DNA from 4 places in the Streptomyces sp. NPDC101237 genome. Region 2 is predicted to be linked to each of the others. Evidence: riboswitches for the same ligand, from Rfam matches in the RefSeq annotation. Region 2 holds a riboswitch; each other region holds the start of a gene.
The links. A riboswitch is a leader RNA that binds a small molecule or an ion and turns the genes downstream of it on or off. The one in region 2 is predicted to bind cyclic di-AMP.

Region 1: it holds a riboswitch for cyclic di-AMP, as region 2 does, so the genes downstream of both, ACIRQ9_RS22460 (C40 family peptidase) here and ACIRQ9_RS13725 (NlpC/P60 family protein) in region 2, are expected to answer to the same signal.
Region 3: it holds a riboswitch for cyclic di-AMP, as region 2 does, so the genes downstream of both, ACIRQ9_RS14980 (transglycosylase family protein) here and ACIRQ9_RS13725 (NlpC/P60 family protein) in region 2, are expected to answer to the same signal.
Region 4: it holds a riboswitch for cyclic di-AMP, as region 2 does, so the genes downstream of both, ACIRQ9_RS00490 (M23 family metallopeptidase) here and ACIRQ9_RS13725 (NlpC/P60 family protein) in region 2, are expected to answer to the same signal.

What each region holds. Positions count from the first base shown of each region.
Region 1 is NZ_JBIWNY010000014.1:109,575-116,929, reverse strand. Features, by position in the region: gene ACIRQ9_RS22470 (ATP-dependent Clp protease proteolytic subunit) at 1-23, shown strand, start outside; gene ACIRQ9_RS22465 (hypothetical protein) at 31-339, shown strand; cyclic di-AMP (ydaO/yuaA leader) riboswitch at 671-885, shown strand; gene ACIRQ9_RS22460 (C40 family peptidase) at 889-1,362, shown strand; gene ACIRQ9_RS22455 (ATP-binding protein) at 1,396-1,854, opposite strand; gene ACIRQ9_RS22450 (helix-turn-helix domain-containing protein) at 2,067-2,927, shown strand; gene ACIRQ9_RS22445 (DUF397 domain-containing protein) at 2,937-3,164, shown strand; gene ACIRQ9_RS22440 (8-amino-7-oxononanoate synthase) at 3,224-4,351, opposite strand; gene ACIRQ9_RS22435 (hypothetical protein) at 4,589-4,744, shown strand; gene ACIRQ9_RS22430 (hypothetical protein) at 4,766-5,104, shown strand; gene bioB (biotin synthase BioB) at 5,306-6,514, shown strand; gene ACIRQ9_RS22420 (adenosylmethionine--8-amino-7-oxononanoate transaminase) at 6,507-7,355, shown strand, end outside.
Region 2 is NZ_JBIWNY010000007.1:153,794-161,148, forward strand. Features, by position in the region: gene ACIRQ9_RS13720 (NAD-dependent epimerase/dehydratase family protein) at 97-1,155, shown strand; gene ACIRQ9_RS13725 (NlpC/P60 family protein) at 1,171-3,444, opposite strand; cyclic di-AMP (ydaO/yuaA leader) riboswitch at 3,453-3,627, opposite strand; gene ACIRQ9_RS13730 (DUF1996 domain-containing protein) at 3,972-5,915, shown strand; gene ACIRQ9_RS13735 (lipoprotein) at 5,956-6,573, opposite strand; gene ACIRQ9_RS13740 (flavodoxin family protein) at 6,775-7,233, shown strand; gene ACIRQ9_RS13745 (hypothetical protein) at 7,341-7,355, shown strand, end outside.
Region 3 is NZ_JBIWNY010000008.1:102,939-110,293, forward strand. Features, by position in the region: gene eno (phosphopyruvate hydratase) at 1-271, opposite strand, end outside; gene ACIRQ9_RS14980 (transglycosylase family protein) at 627-1,313, opposite strand; cyclic di-AMP (ydaO/yuaA leader) riboswitch at 1,317-1,488, opposite strand; gene ACIRQ9_RS14985 (transglycosylase family protein) at 1,683-2,684, opposite strand; gene ACIRQ9_RS14990 (cytochrome P450) at 2,810-4,120, opposite strand; gene ACIRQ9_RS14995 (nucleoside triphosphate pyrophosphohydrolase) at 4,217-5,212, opposite strand; gene ACIRQ9_RS15000 (SurA N-terminal domain-containing protein) at 5,314-5,961, opposite strand; gene ACIRQ9_RS15005 (glycoside hydrolase domain-containing protein) at 6,133-6,960, opposite strand; gene ACIRQ9_RS15010 (protein kinase) at 7,046-7,355, opposite strand, start outside.
Region 4 is NZ_JBIWNY010000001.1:110,327-117,681, forward strand. Features, by position in the region: gene ACIRQ9_RS00480 (PrsW family intramembrane metalloprotease) at 1-629, shown strand, start outside; gene ACIRQ9_RS00485 (aldo/keto reductase) at 664-1,635, opposite strand; gene ACIRQ9_RS00490 (M23 family metallopeptidase) at 1,790-2,833, opposite strand; cyclic di-AMP (ydaO/yuaA leader) riboswitch at 2,841-3,001, opposite strand; gene ACIRQ9_RS00495 (PP2C family protein-serine/threonine phosphatase) at 3,259-4,353, opposite strand; tRNA gene ACIRQ9_RS00500 (tRNA-Met) at 4,555-4,628, opposite strand; gene ACIRQ9_RS00505 (dihydrofolate reductase family protein) at 4,685-5,815, opposite strand; gene ACIRQ9_RS00510 (MarR family winged helix-turn-helix transcriptional regulator) at 5,885-6,412, shown strand; gene ribA (GTP cyclohydrolase II) at 6,620-7,261, shown strand; gene ACIRQ9_RS00520 (DoxX family protein) at 7,277-7,355, opposite strand, start outside.

The DNA.
Region 1 (7,355 bases), on a different contig from region 2:
CGCCCGGCCAGGACGCGGGGTGAGCGGGCGATGCTGCCGCCCGAGCTGCCGCCGCTGCCCGCGCTGACCCGCGCCGAGGGCGAGCTGATCGACCGTTACCTGGCCGTGGTCGACCTGCTGGGCCGTATCAACCCGGCGCAGAACGAGGACACCTACCGCGGGCTGCGCGCCGCGCAGGCGCTGGTGCGCGCGGCGGCCGAGCTGCGCGACGCCCTCGCCCTGATGCACCGGCGGGGCGAGACGGAGCTCCATGGGGACACGCTCGCACGGGCCCTGCGGGTGCTCGACGGCGAGCGCCGGACCGCGCGCGTCGCACTCCCGCCCGACTGCGTACGGTGAGACCCGCCGTCGTCCGGTGCGACGCGTCCACCCGCCGGTGGGGCCGGAGTTGAAACGACCCAGTGGGGTTACGGCTGTTCGGCCGAGTGTGGCGTGGTTTTACCTGACCGCCGAGCCCGCTCAAGATGCGCGCACTCAGGGGCACGCGGAGGGCTTCGGCGCAGGTCCGGGGCTACGTACGGCAGTTGGCTGCTATTCGAACACACCCCTGTCCACCCGAACGGGTGGGTGGTGAGTAACCCCACAAATCCCCGATTCCGTTGGGATTTTCGGACACGCGTAAGTGAAGATCCCTGTCTGACGACAAGCCCCCGCCACAGCGGCGGGGCGATCCGTGCGGACGCCGAGTCCTGCCGCCGCCCGGATGACCGGTCGACGGAAGTGGATCGGCAGGAGTGGAGGACCCGAGCACGACGGGTCGCCGGCACGGTCGCACCATCGACCGGGCCGCGCAGCCCTAGGGGTGAAGCCGTGGCGACACGGCCGGGCAACTTCGCCAGCCCGAATCCGACAGGTCATCCTTCACAGGCGGCTGACGAAGGGTTGCGCATGACTGCGCTCAATCGTGTCCCGTCGCTGATGGCGCGGGCCGGCACGGCCTCGGCGCTCACCATTGCCGCCGTGGGCGGCTCCATCGTGATCCCGGGCGTCGCTGCGGACGCCTCGGCCGCCACGATAGCGACCAGGGCTCTTCAGGTCGCGGCCTCGAAGAAGGGCTCGCCCTACAGCTGGGGTGCCACCGGACCGAACCGGTTCGACTGCTCAGGGCTGACGCTGTACTCGTTCAAGAAGGCGGGCAAGAAGCTCCCGCGAACGGCGGCCCAGCAGTACAACAAGACCCGTCACGTCTCGGCCGGCAGCCGCAGGGCCGGAGACCTGGTCTTCTTCCATTCGGGTTCCAGCGTGTACCACGTCGGCATCTACGCCGGGAAGGGACGGATCTGGCACGCCCCGAAGACCGGGGACGTGGTGAAGCTGCAGAAGATCTGGACGCGCAGCGTCTGGTACGGCCGGGTCAGCTGAACCGGGCGGCGGCCGGCCGGCGGGAACTCGGGGCTACGGTTCCTGTTGGCCGGCCGCGGTGACCGTACCGGCCGGGACCGCCCAGGGCAGCTCGATGAAGACGGTCTTGCCGCCTTCCCGGGTGGGGCGCACCCGGAGCTTGCCGCCGCACTCCGCGGTGAGCCAGCGGATGATCACCATGCCGCGCCCGTTGTCCTGCTGGACCGCGGCCGGGAGTCTCTTCGGGAACCGCGGGTGGCTGTCGGTGACGCCGATGCGCAGGTGTTCGTCCCGGTCGAGGACGAGGTCCACCGTGAAGGTCGGGGACTGCCCGAGGGTGTGCTGGACCGCGTTGGTGGCCAGTTCGGAGACGATGAGGCGGATGGTGTCCGCGGTCTCCGTACCCGGCGGCAGACCCCACTCCGCGAGAGTGCCCAGCGCGTAGGAGCGGGCCACGGACACCGAGGCGGGATCGCTCGGCAGAGTGATGGATGCTTCCAGGTGGTCTGCCATGGCGACGTCGTCCCTTTCCCACGGGACCGTGGTCCGACACGGTGCGGATGGTTCGAGTACGGTCCCGGACTGGTGCTTCTTCGCCAGACTGCCATTGCCAGGACGGTCAGGGGAGCGATCCACCAAGATATGCATATATCTGTCGCTCGATGCGGTGAACTCTGCGACCCCAGAGCGTATTCGGGCGGTCTGGAAGGAGTAGGGAGTAGCCCATGCAGAACGGTCCCGCGGTGCGCCGCCGGAAACTGGGCGCCGAGTTGCGCTCGCTGCGCACCGGTGCCGGCCTCACGAGCGGCGAGGCCGCCCGTCTGGTGGGCTGGCACCAGTCGAAAGTGAGCCGGATCGAGACCGGCGCCAGCGGTGTGAAACCGGCCGATGTGCGGTTACTCCTGGACGCCTACGGCGTGGTCGAGGGGCAACTGCGCGAGTTACTGCTGGTGTTGGCGGGGTCGGAGGACACTGCGGGGCGGCACCACTGGTGGCATGCCTATCGCGGCGTACTGCCGCCCACCTACCGGGATTTCATCAGTCTGGAGTCACAGGCCGGCGCGATGCGCACGCTGGAGACCTCGGTCGTGCCGGGGCTGCTGCAGACCCCCGAGTACGCGCGCGCCGTGACCAGGGCGGCCGTGGACGGGCTCGACGACGAGGCGCTGGACGCCCTCGTGGAAGTGCGGCTGGCCAGGCAGGACGTGCTGCGCAACCGTCCGCCGCTGGAGCTGAGCGCGGTCCTCGACGAGGCGGTGCTGCGCCGGGAGGTCGGCGGCCCGGGCGTGATGGCGCGGCAGCTGGAACGGCTGCTGGAGGCGGCCCGGTTGCCCCAGGTACGGCTGCAGGTGCTGCCATTCTCGGCCGGAGCCCATGTCGGCATCACCGGGCCTTTCGTAATCTTCTCATTTCCGAGCACTTCTGATCTGGATGTTGTTGTTCTCGACCAGTTGACGAGTAGCCTCTACCTCGAACGGAAAGAAGACCTCCAGACCTACACGGAGGCCTTCAACACCCTTCAGATCCACGCCCTTTCGCCCGAGGACTCGTTGGATTACATCGCCGGGATAGGTGACGGCGCGTAAGGAGGCACCATGAATGCACTGCCTCGGAACGTACCTTCAAGTACTGATCTGCACGGACTGCGGTGGCTGCGCAGCAGCTACAGCACCGGAGCGAACAACTGCGTGGAGACGGCACGGCCGCACTCCGGTCGGCTGACCGGACTGCTCGCCGTGCGCGACTCCAAGGACCCGGCAGGACCCGCGCTGCTCTTCTCCCCCGGGAGCTGGGCGGGTTTCGTGTCGGCGCTCACCTGCTGATCGGTACGTGACCGACTCCGTATCCGCATTCGGTCAGGACCCGGCCGTGTCACGCCGACTCATGGTCGTGTCTCACCGATCACCTGTACAGCGCGTTCGATCTCGGCCCCGGAGAGGTCCGCACGGGCGGTCAGCCTGAGCCGCGACACGCCGTCCGGCACGGACGGCGGGCGGAAACAGCCCACGGCCAGGCCTGCCGCACGGCAGGCGGCCGCCCACCGCACGGCCCCCTCCGGGGACGGGGCCCGCACGGAGACCACCGCGGCGTCCGGACGCACCGCTTCCAGACCCGCGGCGGTCAGCCGTGCGTGCAGTTCGGCGGCGACGGCACGGGCCCGCTCCGCGCGTTCGGGCTCCCGGCGCAGCAACCGCAGCGCCGCCAGCGCCGCGCCCGCCGCGGCCGGTGCAAGACCGGTGTCGAAGATGAAGGTCCGGGCCGCGTTCACCAGGTGGTCGACGACCCGTGCCGGGCCGAGCACGGCCCCGCCCTGGCTGCCGAGCGACTTGGACAGGGTCACCGTGACCACCACGTCGTCGGCGCCGGCGAGCCCGGCCGCCTGCGGCGCGCCCCGCCCGCCGTCCCCGAGCACGCCCAGCCCGTGCGCGTCGTCCACGAGCAGCCCGGCACCGCGTTCCCGGCACGCCTCGGCCAGCGCGGCCAGCGGCGCCGCGTCGCCGTCCACCGAGAACACCGTGTCGCAGACGACGACCGCGGGCCCCTCGTGCGTCCCGAGCGCCTTGCGGACGGCGTCCGGGGCCGCGTGCCCGACGACCTGGGTGGTACCCCGGGCCAGCCGGCAACCGTCGATCAGGGAGGCGTGGTTGAGGGCATCGGAGACGATCAGGGAGCCGTGCGGGCCGAGGGTGGTGACGGCGGCGAGGTTGGCGGCGTAGCCGGAGGAGAAGACCAGGGCCGCCTCGAACCCGCAGAAATCGGCCAGCTCGCGCTCCAGCTCGGTGTGGAGTTCGGTGGTGCCGGTGACCAGCCGGGAGCCGGTGGAGCCGCCGCCCCAGGTCCGGGCCGCGACCGCCGCGCCCTCGGTCACCTCGGGGTGGTGGGCGAGGCCCAGGTAGTCGTTGCTCGCCAGGTCCAGCAGCGGGGAGTCGGCGGGGCGGGGGCGCAGGGTCCGAACCAGTCCGGCGCGGCGGCGCAGTTCCGCCTGTTCGTCGATCCAGCCGAACGCCATGGCTCCTCCGGTGATTTTGTGGGCAGTGAACAGACCCTAGCGGGACCATCAGCCACCACTGTGTGGCAATACCCACAGCCGGTTATGTCCAGCAGGGAAATCGTCCAGGTCAGAGGCTGTATCACGCCCTTCGTAAGGGATCGTGATCGTCCCTCACGCGGACCGGCCGCACGCCCAGGCGGCGCCCCGCGAGTCAGCGGCTGCTGCGGCGCGACCGCACGAGGCACGCCGCGGAGCGTGCTGGACACCAGCAAGGCACCGGTGGCGTTCGACAGCGACGAATACGGCAACGCCCGCAGGGGCCGCGTCCACGCCAAGTACCGGGGCCCCAACTGGGGAACCGGAATCGGCGGGGTCGCGATCACCATCGTGGCGAACAAGCGCTGGACCTAACGGATCGGCTCCTACGGCTCGGTGACCTACGCCCTCGCGGCAGCGGTCCTCGGCATCCTGGCCGTCGTCTTCCCGCCCGCCGCGCCCGTACTCGGCGTACTGGCAGCACTGATCACCATCATCGGGGCCGGCATCCGTTTCGTCGCCCAGAACGCGTCCGCACGCGGACAATCAGCGAACTACGAGCGCGAGTTCCGCGTGCGTCCGCCGTTCGCTCGAGATCTGGTCGTGCGCCTCGCGGTCCCCTACGGCCGCACGGTGGGGGATGCCGAGAGCTCCAAGAACAAGCCCGCACCCCGTCACGCACGGCGCTTGGGTGATCAGCCTACTCGGGGGTGTTGTAGGAATCCTCCATACTGATCCACTGGCCTGTGCGTGTCGCACACGGCTCTCGCCAAACGGGCGACGGGATCCGGATTCGGGTCTCTGACCTGGTCTTCCATGCTCTCTGTGGACCCTGTGTACGGGGGTGGTCCTGTTGCATATCCCACACGTCGAACTGACAGGGTTGTGCAAACTCTCCTTGGCCAGGAGCGGCCCCGTAGTACAGGATCGGCTCTCATGGACCTGCTGAACACGCTGGTGGACAAGGGGCTTCGGCGCGAGCTGCCGACCCGCGAGGAAGCACTCGCCGTACTGGCGACCTCCGACGACGACGTGCTCGATGTGGTGGCCGCGGCCGGCAAGGTGCGCCGGCACTGGTTCGGCCGGCGCGTGAAACTCAACTACCTGGTCAACCTCAAGTCCGGTCTGTGTCCTGAGGACTGCTCCTACTGCTCGCAGCGCCTCGGGTCCTCGACCGGGATCCTCAAGTACAGCTGGCTCAAGCCCGACGAGGCCTCCAAGGCGGCCGCCGCCGGCCTGGCCGGCGGCGCCAAGCGGGTCTGCCTGGTGGCGAGCGGACGCGGCCCGACGGACCGGGACGTCGACCGGGTCGCCGGCACCATCAAGGCCATCAAGGAGCAGAACGAAGGCGTCGAGGTGTGCGCCTGCCTCGGGCTGCTCTCCGACGGCCAGGCCGAGCGGCTGCGCGCGGCGGGCGCGGACGCCTACAACCACAACCTCAACACGTCCGAGGGGACGTACGGGGACATCACGACCACGCACACGTACGCCGATCGGGTGGACACGGTCACCAAGGCGCACGCGGCCGGTCTGTCGGCCTGCTCCGGTCTGATCGCCGGTATGGGTGAAACCGACGAGGACCTGGTGGACGTGGTCTTCTCGCTGCGCGAGCTGGACCCGGACTCGGTGCCGGTCAATTTCCTGATCCCGGTCGAGGGCACCCCGCTGGCCAAGGAGTGGAACCTCACCCCCCAGCGCTGTCTGCGGATCCTGGCGATGGTGCGGTTCGTCTGCCCGGACGTCGAGGTGCGGATCGCGGGCGGCCGAGAGGTCCACCTGCGCACCATGCAGCCGCTGGCGCTGAACCTGGCCAACTCGATCTTCCTCGGCGACTACCTCACCACCGAGGGGCAGGCCGGTCAGGCGGACCTGGAGATGATCGCGGACGCCGGGTTCGTGGTCGAGGGCGCCGACGAGGTGACGCTGCCGCAGCACCGGGCCGACGTCGCGGCCGGAGGCTGCGGGTCGCACGCGGAGGCCGGCTGCGGGTCGCACGGGGAGGCCGGCTGCGGGTCGGGGGTCTGCGGCTCCCACGAGGAGGCGGCCGCGCTCGCGGAAGCCACCTCGCTCGCCAACGAGCCGCGCACCGACCTGGTCGCCGTCCGCCGCAGGGGCGCCGGAACGGATCTCGCGCCCAATGCCTGACCTGAGCGTCCCCGAGCTGCTGGAGCTGGACCGACGGCACGTCTGGCATCCGTACGGACCGATGCCGGGCCGGGCCGAACCGCTCGTCGTGGAGTCGGCGAGCGGGGTCCGGCTGCGGCTCGCGGACGGCTCGGGCGAGTTGGTCGACGGCATGTCGTCCTGGTGGTCGGCGATCCACGGCTACAACCATCCGGTGCTCAACGAGGCCGCGCGCGACCAGCTCGGCCGGATGAGCCACGTGATGTTCGGCGGGCTCACGCACGAGCCGGCGGTACGCCTGTCGAAGCTCCTTGTCGACTTGTCGCCGGAGGGGCTCGAACACGTCTTCCTCGCCGACTCCGGGTCGGTGTCGGTCGAGGTCGCGGTCAAGATGTGCCTGCAGTACTGGCGTTCCCTCGGCCGCCCCGCGAAGCAGCGCCTGCTGACCTGGCGCGGCGGCTACCACGGCGACACCTGGCAGCCGATGTCGGTGTGCGACCCCGAGGGCGGGATGCACGAGCTCTGGTCCGGGCTGCTGCCCGGCCAGGTCTTCGCGGACGCGCCCCCGGCCGAGTACGACGCCTCGTACGCCGACCGGCTCCGCTCCCTGATCGAGCGGCACGCGGACGAACTGGCCGCGGTGATCGTGGAGCCGGTGGTGCAGGGCGCGGGCGGGATGCGGTTCCACTCCCCCACGTACCTGCGGGTGCTGCGCGAGGCCTGCGACGCGCACGACGTGCTGCTGGTGTTCGACGAGATCGCGACCGGGTTCGGCCGCACGGGAGCGCTGTTCGCGGCGGACCACGCGGCCGTCACCCCGGACGTGATGTGCGTGGGCAAGGCGCTGACCGGTGGTTACCTG
Region 2 (7,355 bases):
CTCCGTTCCCGGACCTTGGCGGCCGCCCCTGACATGCACCAGCCTGTCCTGTGCGGGACACCGAGGCGCGGTGGCCCAGGGGCGAGGGGCGGAAGCGTGGACGCAGGCGGGGAGAGGACCGCGGCGGTGACCGGCGGCAGCGGATTCGTCGGCAGCCACCTGGTGCGCCGGCTCCTGGAGCGGGGCTACCGGGTCCGCGCGACCGTCCGCAGCGCCAACGACCCGGCCAAGGTCCGGCCGCTGTGGGAGCTTCAGGAGGCCTTCCCCGGCCGGCTCGCCCTGTTCGAGGCCGACCTGCTCGCGGAGGGCTCCTTCGACGAGGCCTTCCGGGGCTGCGCGACCGTCTTCCACGTCGCCTCCCCGTTCCTGATGCCGGAACGGATCAAGGACGGCCGGCGGGACGTGGTGGAGCCGGCGCTGCACGGCACCCGCAACGTCCTCGCGAGCGTGGACCGCACCCCCGAGGTGACGACCGTGGTCCTCACCTCCACCGTGGGCGCGATCTTCGGCGACTACTGCGACGTCCGCGAGATGGCCGGCGGAATCCTCACCGAGAAGTACTTCAACACCACCAGCACGGCGAGCGGCAACCCCTACCACTACGCCAAGACGCTCGCCGAACGCGCCGCTTGGGACGCGGAGGCCGCCCAGGACCGCTGGCGCATGGTCTCCGTCAACCCCGGCCTGGTCCTCGGACCCTCGCTGACGCCGGCCTCCGAGTCCGGCAGCCTGTTCCTGCTGGACGAGCTGTTCAAGGGCCTGTTCTGCTACGGCGCCCCGGACTTCAGCTTCACCACCGCGGACGTCCGCGACGTCGCCGACGCGCACATCGCGGCGGCGGAGCGCCCGGCGGCGAGCGGCCGCTACATCGTGGCCCACGAGACGATGACGTCCTTCCACGAGATGTCCCGGATCATCCGCGCCCGCCGCCCCTGGGACCCGCGGCTGCCGCGCACCGCCCTGCCGCACTGGCCGGTACGGCTCATCGGCCCGCTCTTCGGCCTCACCCAGGACTACATACGCAGGCACCTGGGCATCCGCTTCCCCGTCGACAACGGCCGGAGCGTCCGCGAACTGGGCCTGACCTACCGGCCCGTGGAGCAGACCCTCCTGGACCACCACGAGAGCTGGCGCACCCGGCGGCGGAGGGTCTGACCCGGACGGCCCTGCTCAGGCCGGGCGCACCACCCGGTGGATCGCCGACTCGCCGGCGTTGTAGATCGACTCCTCGCGGATGGACGCGCCGGGGCTGGGCGCGTGGATCATCATGCCGTCGCCCGCGTAGACACCGACATGGCTGTCGTCGTCGAAGAAGAAGACCAGGTCACCCGGCTCGACGGCGGCCAACGTCAGCGGGCTGCCGGCGAAGGCCTGCTCCGGCGCGCTGCGGGGCAGCGACACCCCGGCGGCCCGCCAGGCGGCCTGGGCCAGGCCGGAGCAGTCGTACGACTCCGGACCGGTCGCGCCCCAGACACAGGGCCGCCCGATCTGCGCGCGGGCGAACGCCAGCGCCTTCATCGCCTTGCCGGGCTCGGCCACGGCGACGGCCGTGAAGGGCGCGGCCGGGGGAGCGGTGGACAGCGGCTCGGTGACGGCCACGGGGGGCACCGTCGGGACGGCCGCGGTGACCACCGCAGGCATCGGCGGGACCATCGTGACGGAGAGCGGGTCCGCGGCGACGAAGAGCGGGTCGGCGGCGAGCGAGGCGGCGGCTGCCGTCGCCAAGGGCGGCTCGGCCGGCGCGGCGGGAGCCGCCAGCATCGCCCACGGCGGGTCCGTCACCGTCGTCGGCATCGGCGGCTGGGGTGCGGCGGCCATGGCCGGGGCGGTGGCGTAGCCGGTGGTCGGGTAACCGCCCATGTCCATGGCGGGCGCGGCCACGGGGAGGCCGCCGGTGCCGAAGTCGGCCGACGGCACGGCGTACGGGGCGGCGGGAGGGACGGCCTCCGCGAAGGCCTGGGGCACGCTGGGGTAGGCGGCGGCCGCAGCAGGGAAGGAACCGCCGGCCACCGCATCCTGGACGGGCCCGGCGGCGAGGTAGGCGCCGGTGTTCGCGGGTGCCGTGGCCGGGAAGCTGCCGGTGTCCGCGGGTGCCATGGCTGGGACGCTGCCGGTGTCCGCCGGCGTCATCGCCGGGAACGAGCCGGTGTCGTCCGGCATCCGGAACGTACCCGTGGCGCCCGGCGTCATGACCCGGAAGGAACCGGTGTCACCCGGGCTCACGGCGGACGCCACGGCCGAATCCATGGGCGCCACGCCGGAAGGACCGTCGGTACCACCGGGCGCCATGACCCGGAAGCCGCCGGTGTCCGCGGGGGACTGGGGCTGGGCGGTGCCGGGGCTCATGATGCGGAAGCCGCCGGTGTCGGTGGCGGGTGTGTGCGGGGTGGTGCCTGTGTCGCCGTTCGGGTTGAGGGCGGGGAAGCCGCCGGTGTCCATGGGGGACCGGGGCTGGGCGGCGCCCGGGCTCATGATGCGGAAGCCGCCGGTGTCGGTGGCGGACAGCGCCGGGATGGCGCCCGTGTCGTTCGGGTTGATCGCCGGGAAGCCGCCGGTGTCTGCCGGCGACTGGGGCTGGGCGGCGCCGGGGCTCATGATGCGGAAGCCGCCGGTGTCGGTGGCGGACATCGTCGGGATGCCTCCCGTGTCGCCGGGGGACATGACCTGGAAGGAACCTGTGTCCGTGGCCGGTATCACCGGGATGGCGCCCGTCTGCGTAACGGTCACGGCGGCGAAGGCGCCGGTGCCGGTCAGGGCGTCCGCCGCGAAGGTGCCGCTGTCGCCGTACCGGCCCGGCATGCCGGCCGGGGCCGGCCACTCCTGGGCCGGAGGCTGGGCGGCCGGGGCCGGTTCGAGGGCCGCGACGGCGCGCCGCCCGGTGCGCTGCGACAGGATCTCGCGCGCCTTGGCGATCTTCAGCTGGCTCCTGGTCTTTGACGCGCCCGGTGTGGCGCGCCGCGGCGCCGCGGCGGCCAGCGCCTTGGGCTCGGCGGACGGACCGGGCGGCAGGGCGGCCGGGGAGCCGGCCGTCAGTTCCCGCCGCGGGAGTTCCGCCGGTTCGCGGACGACCTCGATGCCGCTGGTCGCGGACGGCCCCGCGGTCAGTTCCGGCCGTGCCGGCCCGGAGTCCTCCAACTGGCCGACCAGGTCGGCCGCCATCGCGCTGACGGGCCGGCGTGGACCGGGACGGGCGGGCTGCCGGTCGGCGGGCAGCGCCGCCGGGACACTCGGTCCGAGCCGGGAGCGCGCTCCGTCGAACCATTCACGGGCGATGCTCTCCAGGCCCGGGTCGTCACGCCGGGGCCGCTTGAACAGCGGGACTCCGCGGGACCGCGAGCCCCCGTTCATCGCGCGGGTGGCGTTGTAGTTCCCGGTGGCGTTCTCGGCCTGGTCGTAGAGGCTGTCGATCCGTCGGCGAACCTCGTCACGGCTCTCGGGCGCCATGGGGGTCGTGCTCCTTCCGTACTCCGCCGACCGGGTTAGCTGTCGGGTTCGGGCGGGTCGATCCGGAAGGCATGCCCTACGGCCGCGGCCCCTCAGGGCGGTTGGCCGATTCACCCCAGTGGTTCGGTTGGGTCCCCGGCTCCGGAAAGCCCCGTTGGGCACCGGATTGGGCGGAGGCCGCGCGGCCCGACGGGATTCGCCGGGGGGAGCCGAGCGGCTTGCCCGTCAACCTAGCCAACTTGTGTCACTCGTGTGAAGGTTGAGGTGGCTAATGTCCGATACGTAATTGTGATGTTCGTCGTGGTGTTCGAGGCGTCGGACCCGTGCCGGGGCGGCCCGCACGGCTGCTTCCTATGAGATTGCCGTGAATTCGCGGGGCCGTTGAACGCGAGGGTGCCGTGCCGCGTACCGGGTGGGGGGATTTCCATGCCCGGCCGACCACGACACGCAGGGGAACGACCTTGAGACCCAACAGGCGCAGACGCCCTACCGGCGCACAACGCGCGACCTTCGCAGCGGTCGCCCTGATGCTCGGCGGCGGAACACTGGTCGCGGTGAACGTCTACGCCTCGGCCACCGAGGGGAGTTCGGACCAGCAGACCGGGCAGACCGCCCAGGTGCTGTCCGCGCCCACCGTCTACTGCCCCGACGTCGGCAGCCGTCTGACCACCGTGCCCGACGCGGCGCGTGCCGACGTCGACGACGAACTCGCGCAGCTGGACCAGCAGATCGCGGCCGCCTACCAGCAGCTCAAGGAGCAGACGGCGGCGATCCAGCAGGACCCCGGCTCCGCCGACGGGACGATCCTGGCGCCGCTGAAGGAGAAGCGGTCGGAGTCCCTGCAGCGGATCGCCGACGCCATCGGCCGTGCCGGCGAGCGTCCGCAGGGCCTCGACGACCTCGCCGCCTGCACCCTGCGCTCCTCGGACCAGGGCGGCGGCCAGTCGCCGTCGCCACAGGACAGCGGCGCGCCGAGCCAGGGCGCGAGCGCGAGTGCGAGCGCCGGTACCGGCGCCGGCGGCCAGGGCGGCAACGGCCCCGTCGCCGCCGACTACGCCGACATCGACAGCGTGCAGCCGAACGCCGCGACCCCCGCCGAGCAGCCCGGCGGTTCCACCGGCACCTTCTCCTCCAGCTGCGGGGTCAACGCCAACGGCCTGTTCAACTCGGACAACGTGATCGTGGCGCCCGGCGTCTCCAACGGCGCCCACCACTTCCACGACTACATCGGCAACCAGTCCAACAACGCCTTCGCCAGCGACGACGACCTCGCCAAGGCCGACACGAGCTGCGCCGACCGGGGCGACAAGTCCACGTACTACTGGCCCGTGCTGCGGTTGCAGAACGGCAAGCAGGAGCGCGACGCCGACAAGCCGGGCGGCGGCACCGAGGGCAACTCCGGGCAGATCGTGACGGCGAAGCAGGTCACGCTCACCTTCGAGGGCAACCCGACCTCCAAGGTCACCGAGATGCCGCGGCTGCTGCGCATCATCACCGGCGACGCCAAGTCCTTCGTCAACGGCCCCGCCAACGCCAACGCCTCCTGGAGCTGCACCGGTCACGAGGACCGGCAGCTCAAGGACAAGTACCCGCTGTGCCCTTCGGGCAGTGACGTCGTGCGCACGTTCAGGTTCCAGAGCTGCTGGGACGGCCGGAACATCGACAGCGCCAACCACCGCACCCACGTGGCGTTCGAGGCCGCCGACGGCAGTTGCCCGGCCGGGTTCAAGGCCATCCCGCAGCTGGTGCAGCGCATCGTCTACGCCGTCGACGCGCCGAGCCTGGACGACGGCGGCCGCACGGTCCCGCTGTTCGCGGTGGACTCGTTCCCCGAGCAGCTGCACAAGCCGGTCACCGACCACGGCGACTTCATCAACGTCTTCGACGAGAACCTGATGCGCACGATGGTCGACTGCATCAACTCCGGCCGCACCTGCGGCGCGGGGGCCGGCGAGGAGCCGCCGTCGCAGAGCGCCGAACCCGACCCGTCCGCGTCGGCGAGCCCGCAGAACCCGCCGTCCGACACCGCGAGCCCGGTCACCGAGCCGTCCGGCACCGCGGCCCCGGCCGACCCGCCGGCCGAGACCGGCAACGCCGAGCCGTCCGAGCCGGCGTCCGAGCCGTCCGAGCCGGCGTCCGAGCCCTCCGCCACGGGGAACGGCTCGGGCGGCACCGGCCTGCCGCACGTCTACGCCAGCGCGTCACCCAAGAAGTCCTCCGGCACGGGCGGTGCCATCAGCAAGCCGACCGAGCGGCCCGCGACCCAGGCCCCGGCCGACGCGCAGAGCCCGGCGGGCGCCGCTCCCGCGGGCCAGGAGACCCCGCCCGCCACCGTGCCCCAGACCGAGCCGCAGGCCGTCCAGGGCGATCTCGCCGAGACCGGCGCCCACCTCTGGCCGGCCGTCTTCGGCGGGCTGCTGCTGGCCGCCGGGTTCGTCCTGCTGTGGCGCACCAGGTGGCGGTCCTCCTGACCCTGCCGCGTGCCGTCCCCGCCCGGCCCCGGTCCCGGGGTCAGGCGGGGCGCAGCGTCCGCCGGGCGAGTTCGAACGCGGGGAGCATCTCCTCGTGCTCCGCGCTGTCGAGCCCGCCCAGGTGCAGGACGACGGGTCCTCTGGGCGTGACCACGGCCAGGGCGGATTCCTTCTTGCTCTCCTCCAGCAGCTCGCTGGTGTACACGTAGTCCACCCGCGTGCCGGCCAGCCCGCCGGACGTGAAGGCCCGGTACCTGGCCCCCCGGGTGTGCCCCTCGGCGGCCACGAAGGCCCGGAGCACCGCGCCGGCGTCACCGCTTCCCGGTTCCCCGGTGGACACCCGCAGGAAGCCGACGGCCCCGGCGGGCTTCGCGTCGATCTCGCAGACCAGCGTCACCGGGCCCTGCCGCAGCAGGCTTTGGGCCAGGTCGTCGTCCGGGGCGTTCGAGGCGATCGCGGCGAGGCCGTCGACCGCCTCGGCCCGCCAGCCGCGTGCGGTGTCGAACGTGACCGGCAGCCGGCAGGCCGAACCGGCGCCGCCGACCGTGCCGCCGCTCTGGGCCACCGCCTCGGACGCCGCTCCCGACACCGAGACGTCCGTCGCGCGTGCCGACACCCGGCACCCCGTCAGCAGCCCCGCGAGCAGCGCGAGCGCCACGGTCCTTCTCCCCAGGGTCCCCACCCGTCAGCCTCCCCTTCGCCGTCCCCGGCGGGCCACTGTAACCAAGGACGCCGGGCCCGGCCGACGGATGCGCGGGCCGGGCGCCCGTACGCCCGTGGCCCTGCCGCCTCGCCCGTACGCCCCGGCCGATGCCCGCGCCGGTTGCCTCCGGCGGCCCGGGCACGGCAGGGTGCCGGTGTGCCCACCTTGCTGATCGTCCACCACACCCCCTCGCCGCACTGCCAGGCCATGTTCGAGGCCGTCGTCTCCGGAGCGACGGACCCGGAGATCGAAGGGGTCCGGGTGGTGCGGCGGGCGGCGCTGTCGGCCACGGTCTCCGACGTCCTCGCGGCCGACGGCTATCTCCTCGGCACGCCGGCCAACCTCGGCTACCTCTCCGGCGCCCTCAAACACTTCTTCGACCAGATCTACTACCCCTGCCTGGACGAGACGCGCGGCCGGCCCTTCGGCGCCTTCGTGCACGGCGGCAACGACGTCACCGGCGCCCTGCGCGCCCTCGACTCCATCACCGCGGGTCTCGGCTGGCGCCGGGCGGCGCGGCCGGTCACCGTGACGGGCGAACCCGGCAAGGCCGATGTCGAGGCGTGCTGGGAACTGGGCGCGACCGTCGCCGCCGGGCTCGCCGACAGCGCCTGACCCGCTCCCCGGGCTGCCCGGCGTCACCCGGACGGACGAAGGTGCGGGCGCCGGATCCAGGGCCCACGATGGGTTCAGGCCATGTCGTCGATCCCAGGGAGCGCCGGATGGCAGCGCGTCGC
Region 3 (7,355 bases), on a different contig from region 2:
GGCGCTGCTCGGTGGCGTCGTAGCCGACCAGCTCCGGGCCGATCTGCTCGATGACGGCGAGGACGGCCTTCTCGACACCCTTGCCGAGGTAGCGGTTGGGGTCGCCGTCACGGAGCTCGATGGCCTCGAAGGCGCCGGTGGAGGCGCCGGAGGGAACGGCGGCACGACCCGTGCTGCCGTCGTCGAGGCCGACCTCGACCTCGACCGTGGGGTTGCCTCGGGAGTCCAGGATTTCCCGGGCTACGACGACGTCGATGGACGGCACGAGCATCTCCTTCTTGGGATGTGACGCTGGTTGTGCGGGCGCACGCGGGCCTTGTCGGCCCTTGCTCAGCCTTGCGACTAGAGCCTAACCGCCCCGGACCCGTCAGACGGCCGACCGACCGGCCCGTGGACACACTGACGGTACTCATTGTTCATGTACGGAACAAAGGGGGGTCCGGTGAAAAACGGAAGAAGAGCGGGTCACGAAGAGGCCCGCGGGAGGCGGCCGCGGACACGGCCCCGCCCCGGTGCGTACGGGGGAGAACGCACCGGGGCGGGAGTCAGCCGGGGGGACGGGGGCGGCCCGCACGTGGACCTCGCCACGAGGACCACGGCCGCGCGGGGGCTGCGGTTGGGCGGGCCTACTTCAGGTGCAGCTGCTGGCCCGGGAAGATGAAGTCGGCGTCGTCGACGATGTCCTTGTTCAGCTTGAACAGCGCCTGCCAGCCGCCCTTGACCTTGTGCTTCTCGGCGATCGAGCTGAGCGTGTCGCCCTTGACGACCTTGTACTCGCCGTCGCCCTTCTTCACCTTCTTGCCGGTCGGGGTGGTGACCGTCTTCTTGGCGGCAGGACGCTCGGCGGAGCGGGAGGCGGCCTGGCTGTCGGTGGAGCGGGTGGCGGTGCCGCCGCCCGACGAGCTGCCGGAGCCGGAGGAGCTGGAGCCGCCGGTGTAGGCGGCACCGGACAGGCCCTTGCCGCAGACCGGCCAGGCGCCCTTGCCCTGCGCGGCGAGGACCTTCTCGGCGACCGCGATCTGCTGCGCCTTGCCGGCCTGGTTGGCCTGCGCGGCGTACTGCGTGCCGCCGTACGCGGCCCAGGTGGAGGCGGAGAACTGCAGGCCGCCGAAGTAGCCGTTGCCGGTGTTGATGGCCCAGTTGCCACCGGACTCGCACTGGGCGACGGCGTCCCACTCGGAGGCGGTGGCCGCGGAGGCGGTGCCGGTGGCCATCAGCGGAGCGGCGATGGCGACACCGGTGACGCCGGCGAGCGCGGCGACGCGGGTGGCCTTGGACGGACGACGGTGCTTGCCCTTGCCGGAAAACAGCATGGAGAATCCCCTCACCGACGCCTGCGAGGTGAGCTGTCGGGTTCGGGCCGGTTGAGTTGCCCGGCCGCACACCTCACGGTGCGCGGCTCCACCCCTAGCCGGACACGGCGGTCTCAACCACCGGTCCCGGCACCTACCTTGGGTCCCCCGCTCCTGCCTACGGCGCTTGACGCGACGACTGTTCCCGGGCAGCCGCTGGCAGGACTCGGCGTTGCGACAACCGGGGCTCGTGGTGACGAGCGGCCTCGACCGTAAACAGGCGATCAGGGGAATTTCAAAGATGATCAGGGCTTCTGAGACTCATCCCACACTTTCACCGAAACGGACATTCAACTCGAAGCGGGACGTCAACTCCCGCCGGTTTTGGCCCTATTCGGTGCCGAGTTTCAGGGTCTGACCGGGGGCGATGTCGTTCGGGTCGGTGCCGATGTCGGCCTTGTTGGCGGCGTAGAGCGCACGCCATCCGCCGTCCAGGTCAAGGGAGTCGGCGATGGAGGCGAGCGTGTCGCCGTCGCGCACGGTGTAGGTGTCCGCGCTCCGGGAGGCATGACGACCGGAAGACATCCCGCTCTGACCGTTTGTCACGCTTTCGTCCGCCGAGCCGCCACGGTGCTTGCCGCTGCTGCCGACCGCACCCGTGTCGACCAGATCCCAAGAACTGCCCGTCTGCCACGAATTGTCCGACTCGTCTGCTTCGGGGACGACCGGGTTCTCGCTCGCTTTCGAGCTGTCCGAGCCGCCCGTTCCCTTCCCCGCCGTCTTCGAGGAGGCGGCGGGAGCGTCCTTGCCGGAGCCCTTGCTCGCGCTCGGCGACGGCGTGACGGACGCGGAGTCCGAGGCGCCCGCCGAGGAGTCGGAGGGGCCGGAGTCCGGGGAGGCGGAGGAATCCGATGAACCAGAAGAAGAGGACGAATCCGACAGCCCGGAGGAGGAGTCGGCGGAGCCGGACGCGTCGCCCGAGTCACCGGCGCCCGTGTCGACGCTCACCGAGGCGTCGTCCGAGGAGAGCCCGGAGAGCAGGGCGCAGGTCCGCCACGGCTTGGTGCCCTGGTCGGCGAGGATCTTCTCGGCGACCGCGATCTGCTGCGAACGGCTCGCCTGGTCCGGCGTGCCGGCGTACTCCTGGCCGCCGTAGTGGTCCCAGTCGTCCTGGGACATCTGCAGGCCGCCGTAGTACCCGGTGCCCTCGTCCATGCTCCAGGAGCCGCCGCTCTCGCACTCGGCCACCCGGTCCCAGGTGCTGCCGTCGGCCGCGTTGGCGCTCGCCGCACCGAGGAGCGGAATGGCGATGGCCGAGCCGGTCACGCCGGCCGCGACGAGGAGCGCCGGAGCCTGACGGGGGCGACGGTGACGACCGTTCCCGGAGAGCATGCGGAGACCTTTCGAGCGACAGCGGTGACCGGCGCGACGGTCCTGCCGGCGCGCCGCACTGATGGGTGAAGGTATAGGCAGACGATCACTTGTCACAAGTTAATGCCGCGTAGATCACGTGAAGATCACATAGTTGAACCCTGGTCATCTTTACCGGTGATGGGCCCGGCGGGGGTGAACTCCACGGGGAGCGTGCGCAGTCCGCGCATGATGAGTCCGCCGCGCCAGCGCAGCTCGCTCTCCTCGGCCGCCAGCCGCAGGTCCGGCAGCCGGGTGAGCAGGGTGGCGAGCGCGCTCTGGCCCTCCAGGCGGGCCAGCGGGGCGCCGAGGCAGTAGTGGATGCCGTGGCCGTACCCGAGGTGCTGGTTGTCCCGCCGCGCCAGGTCGAGGGTGTCCGGCTCGGCGAACCGCTCCGGGTCCCGGTCCGCGGCGGCCAGCACGACCAGGACCGGGTCGCCGGTGGCGATGCGCTGCCCGCCGAGGCCGAGCGGCTCGGTGGCGAACCGCCAGGTGGCGAGCTCCACCGGCCCGTCGTAACGCAGGAGTTCCTCCACCCCGGTCTCCAGCAGCCCGCGCTCGCCCGCGGCCAGCGAGTCCTGCAGCCGGCGGCGCTGTTCCGGGTGCGTGAGCAGCGCGTACGTGCCGTTCCCGATGAGGTTGACCGTCGTCTCGAAGCCGGCGAACAGCAGGATGAAGGCCATGGCGGCGGCCTCGTTCTCGGTGAGGTGCTCGCCCTGGTCGGAGGCGCGGATGAGCCCGGAGATGAGGTCCTCGCCGGGAGCGGGCTCGGCGGTCAGCGCCTCGCGCTTGCGGTGGATCAGCTCGGCCAGGTAGCCGCGCATCTTCTTCACGGACCGCGCGACCCCGCCCCGCGGTCCGCCGCCGTGCCGGATCATCATCCCGGCCCAGTCCCGGAAGTCGTCCTGGTCCTCGCGCGGGACGCCCAGCAGGTCGCAGATGGCGTAGATGGGCAGCGGGAAGGCGAACTCGTGGATGAGGTCGGCCTCGCCGCGGCCGGCGAACCCGTCGATGAGCCGGTCGGTCAGCTCCTGCACCCGGGGCGCGAACTCCGCGACCCGGCGCGGGGTGAAGGCCTTGCTGACGAGCCGGCGCAGCCGGGTGTGGTCCGGCGGGTCGATGTTCAGCAGGTGCGTCATCAGCTCGGCCTTGCGCTCACCCGGGATCCCGGTCTTCCCCTTCGCGTGCGCGGGCTCGTCGTGATGCGCCGGGTTCTTGGACAGCCGGGGGTCGGCCAGGGCCTGCCGGGCGTCGGCGTAGCGGGTGACCAGCCAGGCCTCGACCCCGCTGGGGAGCCGCGTACGGTGCACCGGCGCGTGCTCCCGCAGCCAGGCGTAGGCGGGATAGGGGTCGGCGGCGAACTCCCAGGTGAAGAGTTCGGGGGCGGCGGTGGCGTCGGAGGCGGGCTGGTCGGTCACCTGATGACGGTATCCGGCGGCGTGCGCCGCCCGGACCGCGCGTCGTCGGTCCAGGCGAGGGGGGCCGCCCCCTCCCGGCCCCGTCCGCGGCGGTCCCTACGCGTCCACCCCTTCCGCCGCCCGTACCGCGTCCCGGTAGGCGCGGGCCGCCGTGCGCAGGGCCGCCTCCGGGTCGACGCCCTCCGTCTCGGCCCGTACCGCCAGGGCGAGCAGTTCGTAACCGATGCCCCGGGCCTGCGGGAGGGGTACGTCCAGGCCCGCCGTGTGCACCCGGGAGGCGAGCTTGGCGGCCAGGGCGAGTCCGGGCTGGGCGAGGGGCACCCCGTCGGTGACGGACGCGCGGCGCTTCTCGATCGCCTTCGTGCGCAGCCAGTGCTCCTTGACCTCCTCCGGGGTCGTGGCGGTCTCGTCGCCGAAGACGTGCGGGTGACGGTGGATGAGCTTCGTGACGATGCCGGCGGCCACGTCGTCGACCGAGAAGGGGGCCTCGGGGTCCTCCTCCGCGATGCGGGCGTGGAAGACGACCTGGAGGAGCACGTCGCCCAGTTCCTCGCGCAGTTCGTCGCGGTCGCCGGCCTCGATCGCCTCGACGAGTTCGTAGGCCTCCTCGATGGCGTACTTCGCCAGCCCCTCGTGGGTCCGCCGCGACGACCAGGGGCACTCCCGGCGGATGCGGTCCATGACCTGGACGAGGTCGAGGAGCCGGGCGCCGGGCAGGTCGTAGGAGGCGGGCAGCAGCTCCAGCTCGGGCATGGCGATCCGGCCGGAGCCCGCCATGCGGGCGAGGCCGTCGGTGAGCGCCGGCTCGCCCTCGCCCGTCGCGACCACCACCACCGTCCGGCCGCCGGCGCAGGCGTCGACCAGTTCCTCGGCGGTGGGCGCCGACTCGTCCACGGTGGCGCCGGCCTCGCGCAGGTAGGGCAGCTGCGGGTGGGCGCCGTCCGCGCACAGCACGCGGTCCGCCGAGCGCAGTGCCTGCCAGGCGGGCCAGGACAGCAGGCCGGGGGCGACCCGGTGGCTGGTGGTGAGCAGGACGATCCGGCCGGGGTCGGGGACGGGCGGGACGGAGGGCCGCGAGCTGGTGGTGTTCACGATCCGAACGTAACGCACCCGCGCCGCCCGCCCCGGGCGTTGTCCACAGGCCGGGGGTGATCAGGTGATCGTATGACCACCGGGTGTCCGGCCTGCCCGTCCTATGCCGTGGCCTGGGTCCCCGACGACGTGACCTCCCGGACCCACGGCGTCTTGGCGTCCACCCGGCTGCTCTTCTCGACGTCCCAGGCGCCGTAGCGCGGGTTGAGGTCGACGTGGAGTTCCTGGGAGGCCTTGGACAGGGCCTTCCAGAAGGCGGGCTGGCTGGTGTCGGTGCCCAGCCGCCTGGCGAGCTTCTGCGCCTCCAGCTGGAGGCGCAGGTTGTCGTCCAGGCGCTTGGGCGCGATGCCGTACTTCTGGAGCCAGGCGGTCTTCAGCGCCTCGGAGCCGCCGGCCTGCTGGGCGAGGCCGGTGCGCATCTGCTGGATCTCCTTGCGGGTGACGCTGATGCCGTTGTCCTGGGCGGCGCGGTGCAGCACCTGGTCGAGGACCATGTTGTGCAGGGTGTCCCGGGTCAGGCTGCTGGTGGCGGCGAGCACCTGCTGGTACTGCTGGTCGTCCGGCACCGCCGCGCGCTGTGCCTGGCGCACCTCGTTCACCCGGGTCTCCAGCTGGGCGACGGTGATCCGCCGGCCGCCGACGACGGCCGCCGCGCCCGGGTGCGCCTGGCTTCCGCAGGCGGACAGGAGGGGGACCGCGGTGGCGATCGCGGCGGACAGGACGAGCGCGGTGCGACGGCGGCGGTGCAAGGATGCCTCCCGAGGAGATTGTGCGACGGTGCACAAAGTCTTGCGGTGATCGATGGTAGGCAGTGGGCAAGCTCTGGCCAACCCATTCGACCAACGATTCACACGCGCATCCGGCACCGCCGCGCCACCCTCCGCAAGGGTTTGCGGTACGGACCGCCGCGGCGAACGGCCTCAGCCGGTGATCGCCACCGGGGCGTCCCACGCGTCACGGTCCACGGTGATCGTGTAACCGCCGCGGGTCTCCTTGCTGTTGACCATGTACTGGTGCGCCCGGCTGTGCCCGGTGAACTGGGTGGCGCCGAACGGCCAGTCCGCCGTCGTGGTGTTGTGCTTGTCCCACAGCGCGTACCAGAGGTTGCCCGGCAGGTCCGTCTTGTCCTCGGCGTTCGCGATGGCCTTGGCGCTGGAGCTGGTGAAGCCGTAGTAGCCCGCGCGGTAGGTCTTCGCACGCAACTGCTTGTCGAAGGAGCGCACGTAGGTGAGCACGGCGTTGTTGCACGCCGTGTTCGTCGTGTCGTACGCCTCCATGTCCAGGTAGATCGGGCTGCCCGCCTTCATGCCGAGGGCGGCCGCCTTGGCGACGGCGTCGGTGGCGTCGGCCGTGCCCAGGGAGGCCGCGTTGGCGGTGGTCATCTTCTCCGGGCTCGAACCGCTCTGGCAGGACGGCTGGGCGCCGACGTAGAGCGGGATGAGCTTCCAGCCCGTCGCGGTCACGGACTTGACCCAGGAGGCGGTGAGGTTGGGCTGGGCGCAGCCGCGGTTCTTGCCGCCGACGTAGACGGCGGCGGCCCCGTAGAGGCCGCCGTACCAGGCCTTCATCGCGGCCGCCGAGGGCGCGGCGCAGGTGTCGAACGCGCGGCCGGTGTAGGTCTTCTGAGCGGGCCAGGTGGTGGCCGCCATGGAGGTCTGCGCGGCGATCCCGGCCCCGGCGACGACCGCGGCTCCCGCGACGCCCCACGTGATGTATCTGCGCTTCTTCGACTGCCGATGGCTGGACATGCCGTGACTCCACCCCTGAATTTCCGTGTCCGTGCCGCGCGAAAAGGCCACGCGGAAAGCAGATGCAGTATGAACGGTGGGCGGACTAGCCCCGCACCTGCCCCAGCCACTGCAGCGTCCGCCGGATCTCTCCGGCCATCGGATGGCCGGGCCCGTGCAGCCGTTCGACGTCGAACAGCAGCCGGGTGAAGGTCTCCTGACCGGCCGGGCGGTCGCCGAGCGCGAGCAGCAGGTGCCCGATCCGGCGCCGCACGTCGTGCGCGAGCTGCGGGTCGCCGGCCACGTACTGGTTCTCGTAGTACGGCAGCAGCGAGCGGTACTCGGCGAGCGCCGCGGCCGGTTCGCCGAGCTGCTCCAGGCACTGGGCGGTGTCGTAGCGGAACCGCAGGGACTGC
Region 4 (7,355 bases), on a different contig from region 2:
TCGCCGCGCTCTGCGGGGAACGGCAGCGGGCGCGGCGGGCGCTCGCGCCGGTGACCGGACTGCTGCTCGCGATGAGCATGCACGCGCTGTGGAACGGGTCCTCGTCGTTCGGGCAGTACGGGTTCTTCGCCGTGTACGGCATGTTCATGGTGCCGGTGTTCGGGCTGCTGACCTGGCTCGCGGTCTGGACGCGCCAGCGGGAGCTGCGGACCGTACGGGAGGAGCTGCCCGCGTACGTGTACGCGGGCTGGCTGGGGCCGGCCGAGCCGTTCGTCCTGGGCTCGATGCGGGCGCGGCAGATGGCCCGGGAGTACGCCGCCTACCACTTCGGCAAGCCGGCGGGCCGGGCGGTCGCCGCGTACGAGGCGGACGCGACGACACTCGCCCTGCTGCGCCGCCGGGGGCGGCGGGGGCGGGCGGACGCCGACTTCACGGTGCGGGAGCGGGACCTGCTCACGCGGCTGTGGGACCGGCGCGAGCTGGTACGCCCCGCCCTGGACTACGCGGCCCGCGCCGCGGCCCCGAGCGGCTGGCCGGGGTACGGGGGCCAGCCGCCCCCGGCCTGGGGCGCGCCCGGCTGGTACGCGGCCCCGGCGCCGTACGTGCCCCACAACCCGTACAGCGGCTAGCTGACAACGCTCGTGGCCAAATACAGCCAGCGCGTCACGCGGAGGCGGCCGTGAGCCGGTCCAGTTCCTGCTCCGTCAGCTCCAGGTCCGCGACGGCCAGCAGGGCGGGCAGCTGCTCCAGCGAGCGGGCCGAGGCGATCGGGGCGGTGACGGTGGGCTGGGCCGCGAGCCACGCCAGGGCGACCGTGGGGATCGGGGCGGAGTGCGCCTCGGCGATCTCGTCGAGGGCGGCCAGGACCCGCCGGCCCCGCTCGCTCTCCAGGTACTGGGCGGCGCGGCCCGCGCGGGCGCTGTCCACCGTCGCGCCGGGGCGGTACTTGCCGGTGAGGAAGCCCGCGGCGAGGCCGAAGTAGGGAACCGCCGCCAGGCCCGTGCGGGAGGCCAGCTCCTGCAGCGGGCCCTCGTAGGTGTCGCGGGAGACCAGGTTGTAGTGGGGCTGGAGGGCGACGTACCGGGCGAGGCCCTCGCGGTCGGAGAAGTCCAGCGACTCCTGGAGCCGTTCGGCGGTGATGTTGGAGGCGGCGATGTGCCGGACCTTGCCGGCCCGCACCAGCTCGTCCAGGGCGCCGATGATCTCCTCGACCGGGATCTCGGGCTGGTCGAAGTGCGTGTAGTACAGGTCGATGTAGTCGGTGCCCAGGCGGCGCAGGGACGCGTCCGCGGCGGCCTTGATGTTGGCGGCGGACAGGCCGGGGTAGTCGGGGTGCTGGCTGACCTTCGTCGCGATGACGACGTCGGCGCGGTTGCCGCGCGCCGCGATCCACTTGCCGATGACGGTCTCGGACTCACCGCCCTGGTGGCCCTCGATCCAGGCCGTGTACGCGTCGGCGGTGTCCACGAAGTTGCCGCCCGCCGCGGTGTACGCGTCGAGGACGGCGAAGGAGGCGGCCTCGTCGGCGGTCCAGCCGAAGACGTTGCCGCCCAGGCAGAGCGGGAAGACCTCCAGGTCGGAGGAGCCGAGCTTGCGAAGGGAACCGGAGGCGGAAGAAGCGGAAGAAGGAGTCATGTCCCAGTTCAACACCGGCCGCCTGCGGACCGATGCCGCCGCCACGCGAAGTTCTCGTAAAAGCGGAAGGCCCCGGCGGACTCCGGGCACACCGGACCGGCAGCCCTGACGTCGGGGGGTTGTCGTCGGGGCCGCCGGGGTTCGGTGGGGTCCGTCAGGGGGTGAGGCCCTTGCCGCGCAGCCACGTCATCGGGTCGATGCCGGTGGCCTGTCCGCCGGGGTGGACCTCCAGGTGGAGGTGCGGGCCGGTGACGTTGCCGGTGGCGCCGACCCGGCCGATGACGTCGCCGGTGGCGACCTTCTGGCCGACCTTGACGCCGATCGAGGACTGGTGGCAGAACCACAGCTCGGTGCCGTCGTCGAGGGTGAGGATCGTGCGGTAGCCGTAGGAGCCGGCCCAGCCGGCCTCCGTGACGGTGCCGCTGTGCACGGCCTTGATCAGGGTGCCGGTGGGAGCGGCGAAGTCGAGGCCGGTGTGGTAGCCGGAGGCCCACATGGAGCCGGCCTGGCCGAAGGTGCCGGTGATCGTGTACGAGACGACCGGCAGCGTGTACTGCTTGGCCAGCGCGGCGAGCCGCTTCTGCTCGGCCTGCGCCTTCTCGGCGGCCTGCGCCTTCTGCTTGGCGTCGGCGGCCTGGGTGGCCGCGGCCTTCTCCGCCTTGGACTCGGCGTCGGAGACCGCCTTGTCGGCGGCGGCCACGGCCTTGGCGGTGGCCCGGACGTCGATCTGGGTCTGCTGCTGCTCGGCCTGCGCGATGATCCGGCTGCGCAGTGCCTCACCGGCGTCGGAGGAGGAGTCCGCGTCGGTGGCGGTCGCCGTGGTGACGCGGCTCAGCGCGGTCTGGGTGGCCTGGGTGGCCTGGTGGCCGGTGCCGTCGCCGAGCAGGGAGTCGACGGAGGACGGCAGGTCCGGCAGCGAGAGGGAGACCGGCGGCTTGCCGGTGTTGGCGCTGGCCATGCCGCCCGCGCCGACGGCGGCGATGACACCGACGCCGAGGACCGTGGAGCTGCGGGCGAGTCCGCCGCCGCGCTGCTTGGCGACGCGGTGCCGGCCGCGTACCGGGGCGAGGGACTCCTCGGTGGGGTTCCACTCCTCCCAGGGGCCCTCGTCGGTGCGCCCGGCGCCGTAGCCGTAAGCCTCGGGCTGACGCTGACTGGGCACGAACGGGGCTGTCGGAGCAGGCCGGTTGGACGCCACGCGGGCGCACTCCTTTCCTTCCGCTGCCTACCGGGTTAGCTGACGGGTTCGGAGCGGGAAGGTCTCCTACGCGCGTATACCGACCGTTTCGTACCCGGCGACATACGAGCGATTCACCCCAATGAGGTGGTTCCCCGGTTCCCTTGCGGGATTCGGCGCGTGCGCACGGAGCCGTCGCGGGTGACGGCTGGGACGACCGCGCTGCGTTATCGAACGTTAATAGACGCGGCTGGCAGATTCCAAGCCGTTCTCCTTGATCATTAAGCTTTCGAAGCGAGGACTTACCTGTCACGAACGGCCAAAAACGGTCGAGTTGGCCGCGCGGTCGGTGCGGCACGGGAGTCACAGCGTTTTGATGGTGACCCGGGCGTGATGCGGAGGGCTGCCGTCCGCACACCGAGGGTGACCTTCCCCTGGACGGACGCTCAGGCGCGCCGCACCACCAGCAGCGCCATGTCGTCCGCCGTCCGGCCGCCGGTGTGCCGGCGCACCTCGGCCGCGAGACGGGCCAGCAGCGCTCCCGGGGCGGTGCCGGCCCGGCCGGCCAGGCGCCGCTCCGGGTCGAAGAACCGGCCGTGCGCGTCCCGGGCCTCGGAGAGGCCGTCGGTGTGCAGCAGCAACGCGGTCCCGCTCGGGAACGGCCGCTCGGCGGCCCGGTCCGGCCAGGCGCCCAGCTCGCCCATCCCCAGCGGCAGCGCGGCCTCGGACACCTCGACCGGGCGCACCGTGCCGTCGGCGTGCAGCAGCAGCGGTGGCGGATGGCCCCGGTTGACGACCCGGACCCTGCCCTCGCCGTGCGGGAGTTCGGCGAGCACGGCGGTGGTGAACCCCTCGAAGGTGTCGACTCCGCCGCGCCGGACGCACTCCCGGGCCAGCGCCCGCTCCAGCCGGCCCGCCACCGCCTCCAGCGAGGCCTCCTGCTCGGCGGCCTCCCGGAACGCGCCGAGCACCACCGCGACGGCGGCGACCGCGCCCATGCCCTTGCCGCGGACGTCGCCGACGACCAGCCGTACCCCGTACGGGGTGTCCTGGACGGCGTACAGGTCCCCGCCGACGAGGGTGCCCTCCTGGGCCGCCTCGTAACGGGCGGCGATCTCGAAGCCGCCGATCCGCTCGGCGGGCTCGGGCAGCACCGCGCGCTGGGCGGCCTCGGCGACCTCGCGGGCGGAGGCCAGCCGCTGGTCGCCGAGGCGCACGACCCGGTTGATGCCGGCGGCGAGGGCGGAGACGGTGGCCACGGTGGTCAGCTCGGTGACGGCGTCCGCGTCGGGCACGAGACCGAAGCGCGCGTGCACGCCGTAGACGGCGAGGAAGGAGGCCAGGCCGGTCAGGACCGTGGTGCGCAGGGAGGAGAGCGGGGCGGCGACCAGCGGGGCGGCCGTGAAGAAGGGGACGGCCGTGTACGCGACCGGGGTGAGCACGTCGTAGAGGACACCGGCGACGATCAGCAGAGCGGGCAGCAGGCGGGCCAGGGTGCGGACGGTCACGGACCCGTCCTCCCGCGCCTCTTCGAAGCCCACGGCCTGACTCTCCTCTGTTCGGGGATCCCCTTGTGTGTCCGTCCAGATTTGCGGTTGCGAGCGGACGGGGGCGAGCGGTGTGCGCCGGGTGGATGAGCACGGAGAGATGTGACGACGGACACGTGCCGGTGCACGCCGGGCCGCGCCGGACACGACTCAGGGCCGGAATCCGTGTTCTGGATTCCGGCCCTGGGCCTTCAGTAGCGGGGACAGGATTTGAACCTGCGACCTCTGGGTTATGAGCCCAGCGAGCTACCGAGCTGCTCCACCCCGCGTCGTTGAAACCAGCATACGCCATCGGGAGAGGCGAAGTCACATCGGTCGAACGCGGTCAGCCCAGCAGGTGGCCGTTCGGGGCCTTCGCCAGCTCCTCGTAGGCGCCGAGCACCAGCACCGCCACCCCCGCCTCGCGCAGCGCTCCCGTCCCGTCGGCCGCCTCGACGAAGGTGTCCGGTTCGCGCCACGCCGTCACCACCCGGCGCACCCCGGCTCGCAGGATCAGCTCCGCGCAGGGATGCGGCCGGGAGGCGCGGCGGGTGCAGGGTTCGAGGCTGGTGTAGACGGTGGCCGCGGCGAGCCGCGGGTCGTCCGCGGGGATCTTGGCCAGGGCCGCCTCCTCCGCGTGCACGACGGGGTCGCCCGCCTCGCGCGAGTGACCGCGGGCCAGTTCCGTGCCGTCGGCCGCGACCACCACGGCGCCGACGCTGAACGCGGTCCGCGAGGGCGGGCAGTCGGCCGCCAGTTCGCAGGCGATCCGCAGCCAGTGCCGGTCGGCGGCGGACACCGACCCGCCCGCGCCGGGTGCGGTGGGCTCGTACCGCATCAGAACGACGTCCTCGATACGGCGGCTCTCCACGAGCCGCAGCCGTCCCGCCTGGTATCCGCCGGGGCCGAACAGGCGCGGCGCCTTCGGGTCGCCGACGAGGAGGGGCGCCAGGACGAGCTGGAGTTCGTCGGCGAGGCCCTGCCGCAGGAGCTGGGTGTGGACGGTGCCGCCGCCCTCGACCATCAGCCGGCCGACCGCGCGCGCCTCGTACAGGTCCCGCAGCAGCGCGGGCCAGTCGAGCTCGGCGCCGAGGGAGACGACGTCCGCGGCGACCCCGAGGCCGCGGATCCGCGCCGCGCCCGCGTCCGTGGTGTACACGACCTTCTCGCCGCCGGTGTGCCAGAACCGCGCGTCCGGATCCAGGTCGCCGGTCGCGGTGACCGTGACCTTCAGCGGGTACTCGGGCCTGCCCGCCGCGACCCGGGCGGCGCGCCTGCCGGGGTCGTTCACCAGCAGCCGCGGGTTGTCCGCGCGGATGGTGCCGGCGCCGATCAGGATCGCGTCGACGCAGGCCCGCACCTCGTCGACGCGGTCGAAGTCGGCCGGGGAGGAGAGCAGCAGCCGGTCGGGGCCGGTGTCGTCGAGAAAGCCGTCGAGGGAGACGGCGGCGGACAGCAGGACGTAGGGGTACGGCATCGGACGGGCTCACTCCCGGGGGCGACGGGCAGGCTTGGTTAAAGTTTGAAACAAACCTACACTGGCGGTATGACGACTCGCTGGCTGACGCCGAAGGAGCAGAGCGCCTGGCGCGCCTACATCTCGGCGACGCACCTCCTGGAAGACGCTATGGACCGGCAGCTCCAGCAGGACGCCGGCATGCCGCACCTGTACTACGGCATCCTCGTCAGTCTCTCCGAGGCCCCCGAGCGCAGGCTGCGGATGACCGACCTCGCCGAGAAGTCGAAGATCACCCGGAGCCGGCTGACGTACGCGGTGACCCGGCTGGAGAAGGACGGCCTGCTGCGGCGCGAGGACTGCCAGTGGGACAGGCGCAGCAGCTTCGCCGCCCTGACCGACGAGGGCCTCGCGGTGCTGGAGCGGGCCGCGCCGGGGCATGTCGAGACGGTACGGGCGGCGGTGTTCGACCAGCTCTCCCCCGAGCAGGTCGCGCAGTTGGAGGAGATCAGCGCGGCGATCACGCGGGCACTGGAGGGCGACGCGTCGACGCCGCGGCCGACCTCCGACGAGGTTCCCTGGCGCCGGCGGTCCTCGCCCTGTTCCGGCCCGTCGTAGCAGCTCCGCGACGGCCTCGGACGGGCCTCCGTCAGACCTCCTCCGGGCCGCCGCCCGCCGGATGGCTCACGGGCGGGAGCGGGTGGTTGTTCCCGCGGAAACGCTGTTGCTTCAAATTTAAAACGTGGGTAGGGTTCCCAGCGGTGAATCTGCTTCAAATCTGAAGCAGATTCCGCTGCCGTCCTGCACCCGGACACAGGAGACCCGATGCCCGACTTCCCCGCCGCCACCCAGCGCGCCCGCGTCCGGGTTCCGCTGCGCTTCACCGACGGCTACACCGTCGACGCCGAACTCGTCACCTTCCACGGCCTCGCCGACGGCCAGGAACACGTCGCCGTCGTCCTCGGCGACCCCGCGCCCGGCACGCTCCCGCTGGTCCGCCTGCACTCCGAGTGCCTCACCGGCGACGTCTTCGGCTCGGCCCGCTGCGACTGCGGACCGCAGCTGCGCGAGGCCGTCGAGCGCATCGCGCAGCGCGGCGGCGTCCTGCTCTACCTGCGCCAGGAGGGACGCGGCATCGGCCTCTACAACAAGCTCGACGCCTACGCCCTCCAGGACCAGGGCCTCGACACCTACGAGGCGAACGCCGCCCTCGGCCTCCCCGAGGACGCCCGCGACTACACCGCCGCCGCCCAGATGCTGGCCGCCCTCGGCCTCACCGAACTCGACCTGCTCTCCAACAACCCCGACAAGGCCGAGCAGTTGCGCGACCTCGGTGTCACCGTCCGCGACCGCGTGCCGACCGGCGTCTTCCGCACCGCGCACAACGTCCGCTACCTGCGCGCCAAGGTCCTGCACACCCAGCACACGCTGCCGCTCGGCGAACTGACGGACCTCACCGCGGGCTGAGGCACCGCCGCGCCGTCACAGACTCAGCGCGATCGCGGCGCCGATGCCGCCGAGGCCGAGGGCGACGGCCGCCTCGGGCCAGCCGCCGTCGCCC